4 regions of the Streptomyces sp. NPDC089424 genome follow, and region 4 is predicted to be linked to each of the others. Evidence: riboswitches for the same ligand, from Rfam matches in the RefSeq annotation. Region 4 holds a riboswitch; each other region holds the start of a gene.

Region 1 (3,200 bases), on a different contig from region 4:
GGAACTCCTGCGCTACGACGGCCCCGTCGAACTCGCCACCTGGCGGTTCGCCACCCAGCCGCTCACCATCGGCGGCCAGGACATCGCACCCGGCGACCCGGTCCTCGTCGTGCTTGCCGCCGCCGACCGGGATCCGGAGCGGTTCGCGGACCCGGACACGCTCGATCTCGCCCGCCGTGACAACCAGCACCTCGGTTACGGCCACGGCCTCCACTACTGCCTCGGGGCGCCGCTGGCCCGTCTGGAGGGCCGGACCGCGCTGGCCACCCTCCTGACCCGCCTCCCCGACCTGCGGCTCGCCGCGGATCCCGCCGAACTGCGCTGGCGGGGCGGGCTCATCATGCGAGGTCTGCGGACGCTGCCGGTGGAGTTCACGCCTGTGCGGGAAAAGTGACGGTCTTTCAACTATGTGATCTTCACGTGATCTGCGCGGCATGAACTTGTGACAAGTGATCGTCTGCCTATACCTTCACCCCTCAGCACGGCCTCTCGGTTTCACCGGCCGCGCAGGTCCCCGCTGTCACGCGAAAGGTCCCCGCATGCTCTCCGGGAACGGTCGTCACCGTCGCCCCCGTCAGGCGCCCGCACTCGTCGTCGCGGCCGGCGTGACCGGCTCCGCCATCGCCCTCCCCCTCCTCGCCGCCACCGGTGCGAGCGCGGCCAGCGGGACGACCTGGGACCGGGTCGCCGAGTGCGAGACCGGCGGCTCCTGGAGCGCCGACACGGGCAACGGCTCCTACGGCGGCCTCCAACTCTCCCAGCGGGACTGGGAGAAGTACGGCGGCCTCACCTATGCCGCGAGCGCGGATCTGGCCAGCCGTTCGCAGCAGATCGCCGTCGCCGAGAAGGTCCTCGAGGACCAGGGCGTCGGCGCCTGGGCTACCTGCGGCCCGCTGGTGGGGCTGGAGGCGGACTCCGAGTCGGCCACCGTCGACACGGGTGTGGTCGGTGACGCGTCCAGTACGCCGTCGTACACGAGAAGCAGCGATACGGGCAGTCTGTCCAACTCGCTCGGATTGTCCAACTCGTCCGGTCACACCTCCTCCGGTGCCTCCGACCGGGACGGTGACGCGAAGGGGTCCGGCAGCTCCCGGGGTGCCGGGGAGTCCCGCACGCCCACGAACTCCGCGAACCCTTCGGAATCCGGCGAATCCACCCCGTCCGGCGGCTCCAGCTCCCCGGGTGCCGAGGGCTCGACCTCGCCCGGCTCCGGCGAGTCCACCGGTTCCAGCGAATCCCCCGAATCGGGCGAATCCCCCTCAAGTTCCTCGCCTTCGGGCGTGCCTTCGAGCACCCCGAGCGCCTCGGACCTCACCGACACGGGCCTCCTCGGCACCGGCAAGCACCGGGGAGGCAGTGCGGACGAGGACGGCGAGCGCGCCGGCGGCTCCTCGGGGCGGCACGCCTCGCGGGACGGTGCCGCCGGGCGTCCGGGCCTCGACGACGCGTACACGGTCCGGGACGGCGACACCCTCTGGGACATCGCCGACTCCCTTGGCGTGCAGGGTGGATGGGCCGCGCTGTACGTCGTCAACCAGGACGCCCTCGGTGGCGACCCCGACCACATCGTCCCCGGTCAGTCGCTGGATGTCGGCGCGGAGTCGGCCGGCAGGTAGGGGCGGGAAACGGCCCGGGAACAGCGGGAGTTCACGTCACACTTCGAGTCGAATGTCCGATTTGGCGAAAGTGTGGGATGAGTCTCAGAAGCCCTGATCGTCTTTGAAATTCCGTCGATCGCCTGTCTACGGTCATGACCGCTCGTCACCACGAGCCCCGGGTGCCGCAACGCCGAATCCTGCCAGCGGCCCTCCGGGAACAGTCGTCGCGTCAAGCGCCGTAGGCAGGAGCGGGGGACCCAAGGTAGGTGCCGGACCCGGCAGTTGAGGAGACTCAGCGCCGGAACCGGCTTGGGGTGAAGCCACGCCTCCCAGTGAGGTGTGGCCGGGCAACTCAACCGGCCCGAACCCGACAGCTCACCTCGCAGGCGTCGGTGAGGGGATCAACCATGCTGTTTTCCAGCAAGGGCAAGCACCGTCGTGCGTCCAGGACCGTTCGCGCCATCGCCGCCGTCGGCGTCACCGGCGCCGCCGCCGTCGCCGCCCCGCTGATGGCGGCCGGCAGCGCCTCCGCCGCCACGGCCTCCGAGTGGGACGCCGTCGCCCAGTGCGAGTCCGGCGGCAACTGGTCCATCAACACCGGCAACGGTTACTACGGCGGTCTGCAGTTCTCCGCCTCCACCTGGGCCGCGTACGGCGGCACGCAGTTCGCCGGCACGGCCGACCAGGCCTCCAAGGAGCAGCAGATCCAGATCGCCGAGAAGGTGCTCGCGGGTCAGGGCAAGGGCGCCTGGCCGGTCTGCGGCACCGGCCTGTCGAACGCCACCTACACCGGCGGCGGCTCCGCCGGCAGCGGCTCCGCCGCCGACGAGTCGCAGAGCACCGGCACCGAGACGCGCGCGACCGAGGAGCAGCCGGCTTCGCGTTCCGCGGAGCGTCCGGCCGCGAAGGAGACCGTCACCACGCCGACCGGCGACAAGGTGAAGAAGGGCGACGGCGAGTACAAGGTCGTCGAGGGTGACACCCTCAGCACCATCGCCGCCGACCACGACGTCAAGGGTGGCTGGGAGAAGCTGTTCCAGCTGAACAAGGACATCGTCGAGGACGCCGACCTCATCTTCCCGGGTCAGCAGCTGCACCTGAAGTAGAACGGTCCGCCGCCGACCCGCCGGAGGCCCCCTGGCTCCCGTGAGGGTCACCCCCCCCCGTCCCCACGGGCTCCCCGCCCCGGTGCGTCTTCCCCCGTACGCACCGGGGCGGGGCTTTTTCGTGTGCCGCTCGCCGTGCGGTGCACCCCCGTCTTTGTTTCGTTCGGAAACAATTTACTCTCGGTTCGGTCCATGAGAGGGGCGACCGGCTGGCCGATCGCACGGAGCCGGTTAGGCTCGTCTCGCAGAGCCGCCGCGGTCCTGCTCATCGCGTCACATCCACGAAGGAGATGCTCGTGCCGTCCATCGACGTCGTCGTAGCCCGGGAAATCCTGGACTCCCGAGGCAACCCCACGGTCGAGGTCGAGGTCGGCCTCGACGACGGCAGCACGGGTCGTGCCGCCGTTCCGTCCGGCGCTTCCACCGGCGCCTTCGAGGCCATCGAACTCCGCGACGGCGACCCCAACCGCTACCTCGGCAAGGGCGTCGAGAAGGC
Region 2 (3,200 bases), on a different contig from region 4:
TGAGCACGTCCTGCATCGACGTGGCGTGGAAGCCGTTGCGGGCGAAGCAGACGGCGGCGCCGTCGAGGATCTGCCGGCGGCGGGCGTCGAGGTGTTCCTGGGATACACGAGCCATGTCCCGAATGTAGAACGAACATTCTTTCTTGACAAGGGCACGCCCTTCGGCGCACGGTGGTGAAGCCAAAAACGAACGATCCTTCTTTTTGAGGCGTCCACCCTAGGGGGAACTCCATGTCCACGCCAACCGGCACGCAGCCCACCCGACCCGGCGCCCGGCAGGTCGTCGCGGTCGTCGTCCTCGTCCCGCTCGTGGCGGCGCTCGCGCTGTGGGCCTTCGCCTGGCCGGCCGCCCGGACCGCGCCGCACGACCTGCCGCTCGGTGTCGCGGGTCCGGCCACCGCCACCGCGCAGGTCGAGCGGCAGCTGGCACGGCATCCGGGCGCCTTCGAGGTCCACCGGTACGCCGACGAGGCCGCCGCCCGCGAGGCCGTCGAGGACCGGACGGTGTACGGCGCCGTCGTCGTCACCGCCCAGGGTCCCGAGCTGCTGACCGCCTCGGCCGCCGGCCCGGTGGTCGCGCAACTGCTCCAGCAGGCGATGTCCGCCGACGGCACCCCGCCGCGGACGGTGGACGTGGTGGCCGCCCCGGAGACCGACCCGCGGGGCGCCGCACTTGCCGCGAGCGTGCTGCCGCTGGCGCTGGGCGGGATCGCGGCGGGCGCGGCCGTCTCCGTGCGGGGGCTGCGCGGGATCCGGGCGGTGACCGCACTGGTGGGCGCGTCCGCGCTGGTCGGCGTCGGCGCCGCCGCGATCGCGCACAGCTGGCTGGGGGTCCTCACCGGGAACTGGTGGGCCGAGGCCGCCGTCCTCGGGCTGTCCACGCTGGCGGTGAGCGGCGCCGTCGCGGGGCTAGCCGCCCTGGTGGGCCGCGCCGGGATCGCCGTCGCTGGCGGCACGCTGATGCTGTTCGGCAACCCGCTCTCGGGGGCGGCGTCGGCGCCGCAGATGCTGCCCGAGCCCGCCGGGACGATCGGCCAGTGGCTGCCGCCGGGCGCGGGGACGACGCTGCTGCGCTCGGTGTCGTACTTCGACGGCGCGGCCTCCCTCGGCCCGGCTCTCACCCTCACCTGGTGGGCCGCGATCGGGCTCGGCGCGGTACTGCTGGGCAGCGCGCTGAAGTCCCGTACCGGGGCGGCGCGCGAGGTCGTGGCCGAGCGGGAGCCCGCGCCGGCACTCTGACCACGGACCGGCCGTGCGCCCCGCTGTAGCGGACGGGGCGCACGGCCTCTTCGCGTCCCGGCCGATCGGGTGACGGCCGGTCAGCCGGACCGTGTCGGCCGGCACGGCGTGCGACGGCGACCGAGTCGTGGACCGCGCGCCCGCCAAGGCGCCGGTGCGCGGAGATCGTCATGGAGCGCCACTTGTGCGCGCCGACGCCGTTGCACCGCGCTCCGACAGGTGCGGCAGGACCGATCCACCCGCCGCCGTCCCGGGTCACCGGGTGTCATGACGGTTCGTGCGGCCGGGAGTTGAAACGGACCAAAAGGGCTACCGCCGTCCGGATGACTTCCCCCTCCTTTTTCGGTGCCCTTGCGGTTGCGCAACGCGACCTGCCTCGGGGCGTGATGAGGCCTTCCGTCGCTGGTCCGGGGTGGCGTGGCGCCCTTGACACCGGTTCGAACAGGGGGATGTCCACCCGAACGGGTGAGTGGTGAGTAACGCCACAAATCCCCGATTGCGTTGGGATTTTCGGACTTCCGTGAGTCAAGATCCCTGACTGACGACAAGCCCCCGCCGCCGCGGCGGGGCGGTCCGGGCGGACGCCGAGTCCTGCCGCCGCCCGGATGACCGGTCGACAGGAGTGGATCGGCAGGAGTGGAGGACCCAAGCACGACGGGTCGCCGGAGCGCAATCTCCGAGCGTCCCTTGGGGTGAAGCCGTGGCAACGCGGCCGGGCTACTTCGCCAGCCCGAATCCGACAGGTCATCCTTCACAGGCGGCTGACGAAGGGTTGCGCATGACCGCGCTCAATCGTGTCCCGTCGCTGATGGCCCGTGCCGGTACGGCCTCGGCCCTCACCCTCGCCGCGGTGGGCGGCTCCGTCGTGGCTCCGGGCCTCGCCTCCGAGGCCGCGGCCGCCACGACGGCGACGAAGGCACTCCAGATCGCCGCCTCGAAGAAGGGCGCCCCCTACAGGTGGGGCGCCACCGGGCCGCGCAGGTTCGACTGCTCCGGGCTGACCCTGTACTCGTTCAAGAAGGCGGGCAAGAAGCTGCCCCGCACGGCCGCCCAGCAGTACAACAAGACCCGCCACATCGGGGCCAGGAGCCGCAAGGCCGGCGACCTCGTGTTCTTCCACTCCGGGTCGAACGTCTACCACGTGGGGATCTACGCCGGGAAGGGGAAGATCTGGCACGCCCCGAAGACCGGGGACGTGGTGCGGCTCCAGAAGATCTGGACCAAGAGCGTCTGGTACGGCCGGGTCAAGTGACCCCCGGGTGGCGGTGGCGGCGCCCGGAGGGGACGCCGCCGCCCCGCCCGTGACGCGGGCTCGGCACGACGCGTCGGCGGGTTCGCGCCGAGAACGACCCGCGGGACGCCCGTGACGCCCTCCGGGGCACGGGCGTCCCGCCGCCCGTGACGCCCTCCGGGGCACGGGCGTCCCGCCGTGCGGGGCTACGGCACAGGAGCCCCGGCTGGGGCCCGTGGCGCCGTCGGGCGGGCACAGGGCCCGGGGCGACGCGGACTCGCACCGAGGGCTGCCGCCGGGTCGCCCTGGACGACGAGGGCCCGCGCCGGCCCGCCCGAGCCCGGCAGTCCCGCCCGGCTCCGGCCCTCCGCGACCGCCGTGACGCCGCAACGTGCCCGTCCGTGCCGCCGGCTCCGTGTCCGGCCCGCGGCGCGTCGGAGCGCACAGCGCGTACCCCGGAGCGCCCGGCGCCGCTCCTCGCCGGATCCCCGCGTCTCTGCCCCCGAAGAGCTACGGCTCCTGCTGGCCGCCCAGGCGGGCCGGGACCGTCCAGGGCAGTTCGATGGACACCGTCTTGCCGCCCTCGCGGGTCAGGCGGACTCTGCGAACGTGCCCCTTCGTGCTGCCAGGTCTGTGTCCGGCCCGCGGGGCGTCGGAGCCCGCACGGCGCGTACCCCGGAGCGCCCGGCGCCGCTCCTCGCCGGATCCCCGCGCCTCTGCCCCCGAAGCG
Region 3 (3,200 bases), on a different contig from region 4:
GCGAGGATCGCCTCGCGCTCCACGCCCACCGCGAGCAGCGTGACGGCGATCGACAGGCCGGCGCGGTCCTTGCCCGCCGCGCAGTGCATCAGCGCGGGGACGCTGTCCTCGGCGAGCGCGTGCAGCACCCGGGAGTGCTCGGCGGTGCGCTCCGTGACGATCGCGCGGTACGAGGTGATCATCCGGTCCGCCGCCTTGCCGTCGGACAGGACCTCGCGCAGCTGCTCCAGATCGCCGTCCCGGACCATCTTCCAGAACTCGGCGCCGTCGGCGGGGTCCGTCAGCGGAAGGTTCACGTTGCGCACACCCGGCAGCTCCACGTCCGGGCCCTCCAGCTTCTGGTCCGCGGCGTTGCGGAAGTCGAAGATCGTGTGCAGCTCCAGGGAGGCCAGGAACACGGCGTCCTGCGCGGTGGCGTGCGCGAGGTGGCCGCTGCGGAACAGCACTCCCTGCCGCACCCGGCGCCCGTCCACCGTCGGCAGCCCGCCCACGTCACGGAAGTTGCGCACTCCGGCCAGTTCGGGCTCGGTCGACGGCACCTGCTGCGTCACGGGGGCTCCCTCCCATCGGCCCCGCCGGCGCGACTCGTCGGCGGGCACGCCTTGACGATACGACACGCGATCTGGCGGCAACACGCCTCGTATGTCTCTTCTGTCCTTTCTGTCTCAATAGTGGGATTCGCTCCAACTCGTTCTGGAATGAGGAAGCCTGGAGCAGTGTCACGTGAGCAGCGTCATATTCGTGACCGAGCGTCGCTCGTCATGCTCACGTAATTCACATGCCTTCAAGGGCGTTTACGGAATGCACATGTGCCCCACTGCACGGAGTGTGACCGTAAATCGGGCGAACGGATCACGAAAACGGCGTTCCGGTGAAACCTCTTGCTTGTCCCGTTGCGTCTCGGTCGCTTACGTTCCACCCGATCCGGACGGACGCCGAATCCTGCCGCCGCCCGGTGCCCGCGCTAACTCACCCGTGTTCGGCAGGAGCGGGGGACCCACAGGTACAACTGCCTGTTCCGGTCTCCGGAACGGCTTGGGGTACAGCCGCGTCCCCACGCGGCCGGACATCTCCAGTCCGCACCCGACAGCTCACCTCGCAGGCGCCGGAGAGGAATTCGCCATGCCCGCGAAGGGTAAGCACCGCCGTCCCAAGTCCCAGCGCTTCACCCGCTCCATCGCCGTCGCCGGAACCGGTGGCGCCGCACTCGCCCTGCCGCTGATGGGGGCCGCCGGCGCCCATGCCGCCCCTGTCCCGTCCGCCGCGGAGAAGGCCGTCTCGTCGATCCCGGTCCAGAAGACGGCAGTTCGGCAGCAGGTCACCGAGAAGCAGTCCGCCGCGAAGCAGGCCACCGCGCAGAAGTCGGCCGCCCGGACGTACTCCGTGAGGGTGGGCGACTACCTCTCCAAGATCGCCGACGAGCAGGATGTCAGCGGTGGCTGGCAGCGGCTCTACGAGGACAACCGGGAGGCGGTCGGCGAGAACCCCTCGCTCATCCACCCCGGTCTGAAGCTCACGATCGGCGAGCGGGCCGAGTCGGGCGCCGACGAGCCGGCCTCGTCGTCCTCCGGCTCCTCCGAAGCCGAGTCCTCGGCGTCCACGGCGTCACCGTCCTCCGAGAGCTCCGAGAGCTCCGAGCCCGCGGCTGAGGCGCAGGCGCCCGAGCCCGCCGCCGCCGAGGCCCCGGCCGCCGACACCGCCGCGGCCGCCGGCTACTCCGCCCCCGTGGACGGCGCCGGCGTCGGCACCGCCTACCGCGTGGCCGGCAGCATGTGGGCCAGCGGCTACCACACGGGTGTCGACTTCGCCGCCGCGAGCGGTACGCCGCTCAAGTCCGTCGGCGCGGGCACGGTCGTCTCCGCGGGCTGGGCCGGTTCCTACGGCAACCAGGTCGTCATCAAGCTCGCCGACGGCTTCTACGCCCAGTACGCCCACCTCTCCTCGCTGTCCGTCTCCAGCGGTCAGAGCGTGACCGGGGGCCAGCAGATAGGCCTGTCGGGCTCCACCGGCAACTCCACCGGCCCGCACCTGCACTTCGAGATCCGCACCACCCCGGACTACGGCTCGGACGTCGACCCGGTCGCCTACCTCGCCTCCAAGGGCGTGACGGTCGGCTGACGCACGCCCCCCGGTACATGGCCGAAGGCCGGACCCCGCTTCCGGGGTCCGGCCTTCGGTGTACCCGCCGTCGGGCGCACCGGCCTTATTCCGCAGTTGACCAATCCTTTGGCCGTGGCCTTTCTCACCGTCCGTCAACCCCTGCCTACGGTCGCGTAGGTCACATTCGAACAGGAATCATGTCCCGACGTGGCAGACGATTCGAAGAGTGACAGCACATCAGTGATCGGGTCGTACGTGGCGGTGGGGGACAGCTTCACCGAGGGCGTCGGCGACCCCGGACCGGACGGGGCGTTCGTCGGCTGGGCCGACCGTCTCGCCGTACTGCTCGCGGACCGCCGGGCCGAGGGCGACTTCCAGTACACCAACCTCGCCGTGCGCGGCAGGCTGCTCGACCAGATCGTGGCGGAGCAGGTCCCGAGGGCCGCGGAACTCGCCCCGGACCTGGTCTCGTTCTGCGCCGGCGGCAACGACATCATCCGTCCCGGCACCGACCCCGACGACGTGGCGGAGCGCTTCGAGCGCGGGGTCGCCGCGCTGACCGCCACCGTGGGCACCGTCCTCGTGACCACCGGCTTCGACACCCGCGGCGTTCCCCTGCTGCGGCATCTGCGCGGCAAGATCGCCACGTACAACGGCCACGTACGCGCCATCGCCGACCGGTACGGCTGTCCCGTGCTCGACCTGTGGTCGCTCAAGTCCGTGCAGGACCGGCGCGCCTGGGACCACGACCGGCTGCACCTGTCGCCCGAGGGGCACACCCGCGTGGCCCTGCGCGCCGGTCAGGCCCTGCGCCTGGCCGTCCCCGCCGACCCGGAGCAGCCGTGGCCGCCGCTTCCGCCGCGCGGTGCCCTCGACGTGCGCCGGGACGACGTCCACTGGGCGCGTGAGTACCTGGTGCCCTGGATCGGCCGACGGCTGCGCGGCGAGTCGTCGGGCGACCATGTCACCGCCAAGGGTGTGCTGTCGCCGGACGACATCAGGACGTGGATCGCCTCCGTGGCGTGAGGTCGTGACAATGCCGCATATGCCGCATATGCCGTTAATGTTGCCTATGTCGCGAAGGTGAACGAACCGGTCGG
Region 4 (3,200 bases):
ACCTGGGTACTGGGGCGGCCACGGGTGCGGCTGCGGCTGACCTCGCAGGTGCCGCGCGGGCAGGTGGTCGCGCGCGTGTGCGACGTGACGCCGGACGGCTCCTCGACGCTGGTGACGCGCGGGGTGCTGAACCTGTCGGCGCGCGAGGGGCGGGACCGGGCCGTGCCGTGGACCCCGGGGGCCACCGAGGACGTCACGGTCGAGCTCGACGGCATCGGGTACGCCTTCCCGCCCGGCCACCGCATCCGCCTCTCCCTCGCCTCCGCGTACTGGCCCTGGATCTGGCCCCAGCCGGACTCGGCGGCCGGCTTCACCGTGGATCCGGCCGGCAGCACTCTCGAACTGCCGGTACGCGCGTGTACCGCGGTCCCGTCGCTCACGTTCGAGGAACCGGAGCAGTCCGCACCCCTCGGCGCCGCCGAGGCGGCCACCCTCGACGAACCGCACCCCGAGCGGCTGGTGGTGCGGGACGTGGCCAAGGGCGAGTGGCGGCTGGAGGTCCGTCCGGGCCACGGCGACCCGCGCGCGTACCCCGACGGGCTGGAGCTCACCGAGGACACGCGGGAGACGTACGCGGTCCGCGAGGCCGATCCGCTGTCCGCCCGTACCCGCTCGGACTGGACGATCCGGCTGCACCGCCCGGAACTCGCCTGGGACACGACGGTCCGCACGCGTGCGGAGATCACCTGCACCGCGGAGGAGTTTTTGACCTCAAATGAGGTGATTTGCACCCATGGCACCGAGGTGGTCTTTCATCGCACGTGGGAGAAGCGCATTCCACGGACCGCCGGTTGACTAGGACTTGGGCCTATTGCCCGATTTGCCATTCTTCTGCCCGCACGTGAGTTGGCTCACTCGGGCGTCTTCACGAGTCCCTTACACGGCTGCCGCGATCCGCCTTTGCGCACGGCCGAGTTGACTCTTTTCGGCTGCAAAGGATCACGAGCGGCCAAGTCGCCTTTCGAAGATCAAATCCTGCGATAGGTGAAACGACCACTTGTTTCGGACATGTGCTCTCGCATACGTTCCGGGCCAGTCGGGCGGAACGCCGAATCCTGCCGCCGCCCGCGCCACCCATGACGGACTCACTCACCGCACGGCAGGAGCGGGGGACCCAGGTAGGCCGCCGGACCGGACGCCGCACACCACGGCACACCGGAACGGCTCGGGGTGAAGTCGCACTCGCAAGAGGCGGCCGGGCAGCTCCCCGCCCGAACCCGACAGCTCACCTCGCAGGCGCCGGAGAGGACAGTCCCCATGGCTGCAAACGGTCAGATCAGTCGTACCCGCACTGCCCGCATCGCCCGCAGGCTCGCCGTCGCAGGCACCGGCGCCGCCGTACTCGCCCTGCCGCTGATCGGCGCCACCAGCGCCTCCGCGGCCGCGCCCACGGCCATGCCCTCGACCGTCAAGTACTACACGAACAACCTCGACGGCTGGATCCGCCAGTCCCTCGACGTCATGGCACAGAACGGCATTCCCGGGTCGTACAACGGCATCTACCGCAACATCATGCGCGAGTCGTCCGGCAACCCGAAGGCCATCAACAACTGGGACTCCAACGCCGCCAAGGGCACCCCGTCCAAGGGCCTGCTCCAGGTCATCGACCCGACCTTCGAGGCCTACCACGTGACCGGCACGGCGTACGACCCGTACGACCCGGTCGCCAACATCACCGCCGCCTGCAACTACGCGGCCGACCGCTACGGCTCCATCGACAACGTCTTCGGCCCGTACTGAGCCTCGGCCAGCAGCCGTTCGAGGACGACGGCGATGCCGTCGTCCTCGTTCGACAGGGTGACCTCGTCGGCCACCGCCTTGAGCTCGGGGTGGGCGTTGGCCATGGCCACGCCGTACGCGGCCCAGTCGAACATCGGGATGTCGTTGGGCATGTCCCCGAAGGCGATGGTCCGTTCCGGGCCCAGGCCCAGATGCCGGGCCGCCAGCGCCAGCCCCGTCGCCTTGGTGATGCCGCACGGCTGAAGCTCGACCGTCCCCGGCCCCGACATGGTGACGGTCGCGAGCGAGCCGACCACCGCGCGGGCCACCGCGGCCAACTCGTCGTCCGACAGGGACGGATGGCGCAGCAGCACCTTGCTGATCGGCGCGCACCACAGGTCGTCGCGGCGATCGATCCGCACCGCGGGCAGCGTGGGGTGCGGCATCAGATAGCCCGGCTCGATGAGGGTGAGCCCGTCGACGCCGTCCTGGTCGACGGCCGCGTACACCTGGCCGACCTCGGCCTCGATCTTGCCGAGCGCCGTCTCGGCCAGCTCCCGGTCCAGCGTGACGGACCACAGCAGACGGTCCGCGCCGACGTCGTACAGCTGGGCGCCCTGGCCGCACACCGCGAGCCCGCCGCCGCCCAGGATCTCCAGCAGCGGCCGCACCCGCGGCGCCGGCCGGCCGGTCACCACCAGATGCCGGGCCCCGGCCGCCGAGACCCGCGCGAGCGCGGCGAGCGAGCGGTCGGAGACCGTGTCGTCGCCGCGGAGCAGCGTTCCGTCCAGGTCAGTGGCGATGAGGGCGTAGTCGGTGCGCGCGTACTCGGTGCGCGCGGCATATGCGGTGGGTGCGGCCATGATCAGAGAATACGGACACCGGACCCCCACCGTTCATTCCCAACTACCTTCCCACTGTCCGCTTTTCACCCCCACGTGGTGCCCGCGGGCTCCTTGATCGTGGTGTTGACGCGGTTGAACAGGTTCGTCAGGGAGACGGTCAGGATCAGCGCCGACAGCTCCCTCTCGTCGAAGTGGTCGGCGACCTCGTCCCACAACCCGTCCGGAACCGCCTCCTCGGACCGGTCGGCCAGCCGCGTCACGGTCTCCGCGAGGGTCAGCGCGGTGCGCTCGGCGTCGCTGTAGAAAGGCGCGTGCCGCCAGGCGGCGACCGAGGCGATGCGCTCCTCGCTTGCGCCCGCTTTGCGCAGATTGTCGACATGTCCGTGGACGCAGGCGCCGCAGCCGTTGATCTGGCTGACCCGCAGCCCGACCAGTTCCGCGACCTCCCGGTCCAGCCCGCTCTCCCCGATGGCCTGGAGGAGCGTCCCGATGCCCTTCAGCGCGCCCGGGAGGACGTACGCCGGGTTCGTCATCCGTGCCTGCATGGTGGTGCCTCCTGTTGTCAGTGGCCGGTGCGATCCTTGCCTTCACCGCACTGACGGATCGGGGGCGGTCGTTGTGACGGATCGACGGGAC

The links. Region 4 has a riboswitch for cyclic di-AMP ahead of ACIP2X_RS31435 (transglycosylase SLT domain-containing protein). Riboswitches for the same ligand answer to the same signal wherever they lie in the genome.
Region 1: it holds a riboswitch for cyclic di-AMP, as region 4 does, so the genes downstream of both, ACIP2X_RS35155 (transglycosylase family protein) here and ACIP2X_RS31435 (transglycosylase SLT domain-containing protein) in region 4, are expected to answer to the same signal.
Region 2: it holds a riboswitch for cyclic di-AMP, as region 4 does, so the genes downstream of both, ACIP2X_RS14300 (C40 family peptidase) here and ACIP2X_RS31435 (transglycosylase SLT domain-containing protein) in region 4, are expected to answer to the same signal.
Region 3: it holds a riboswitch for cyclic di-AMP, as region 4 does, so the genes downstream of both, ACIP2X_RS02295 (peptidoglycan DD-metalloendopeptidase family protein) here and ACIP2X_RS31435 (transglycosylase SLT domain-containing protein) in region 4, are expected to answer to the same signal.

Annotation. Positions count from the first base shown of each region.
Region 1 covers NZ_JBIVHU010000011.1:102,061-105,260, reverse strand. The annotation lists gene ACIP2X_RS35165 (cytochrome P450) at 1-394, shown strand, start outside; gene ACIP2X_RS35160 (transglycosylase family protein) at 540-1,616, shown strand; cyclic di-AMP (ydaO/yuaA leader) riboswitch at 1,823-2,002, shown strand; gene ACIP2X_RS35155 (transglycosylase family protein) at 2,006-2,704, shown strand; gene eno (phosphopyruvate hydratase) at 3,001-3,200, shown strand, end outside.
Region 2 covers NZ_JBIVHU010000002.1:1,503,361-1,506,560, forward strand. The annotation lists gene ACIP2X_RS14290 (TetR/AcrR family transcriptional regulator) at 1-115, opposite strand, end outside; gene ACIP2X_RS14295 (ABC transporter permease) at 232-1,239, shown strand; cyclic di-AMP (ydaO/yuaA leader) riboswitch at 1,812-2,014, shown strand; gene ACIP2X_RS14300 (C40 family peptidase) at 2,018-2,491, shown strand.
Region 3 covers NZ_JBIVHU010000001.1:551,923-555,122, forward strand. The annotation lists gene ACIP2X_RS02290 (tyrosine-protein phosphatase) at 1-551, opposite strand, end outside; cyclic di-AMP (ydaO/yuaA leader) riboswitch at 953-1,118, shown strand; gene ACIP2X_RS02295 (peptidoglycan DD-metalloendopeptidase family protein) at 1,123-2,118, shown strand; gene ACIP2X_RS02300 (SGNH/GDSL hydrolase family protein) at 2,341-3,126, shown strand.
Region 4 covers NZ_JBIVHU010000009.1:104,595-107,794, reverse strand. The annotation lists gene ACIP2X_RS31440 (CocE/NonD family hydrolase) at 1-795, shown strand, start outside; cyclic di-AMP (ydaO/yuaA leader) riboswitch at 1,077-1,254, shown strand; gene ACIP2X_RS31435 (transglycosylase SLT domain-containing protein) at 1,258-1,740, shown strand; gene ACIP2X_RS31430 (HAD family hydrolase) at 1,704-2,582, opposite strand; gene ACIP2X_RS31425 (carboxymuconolactone decarboxylase family protein) at 2,648-3,109, opposite strand.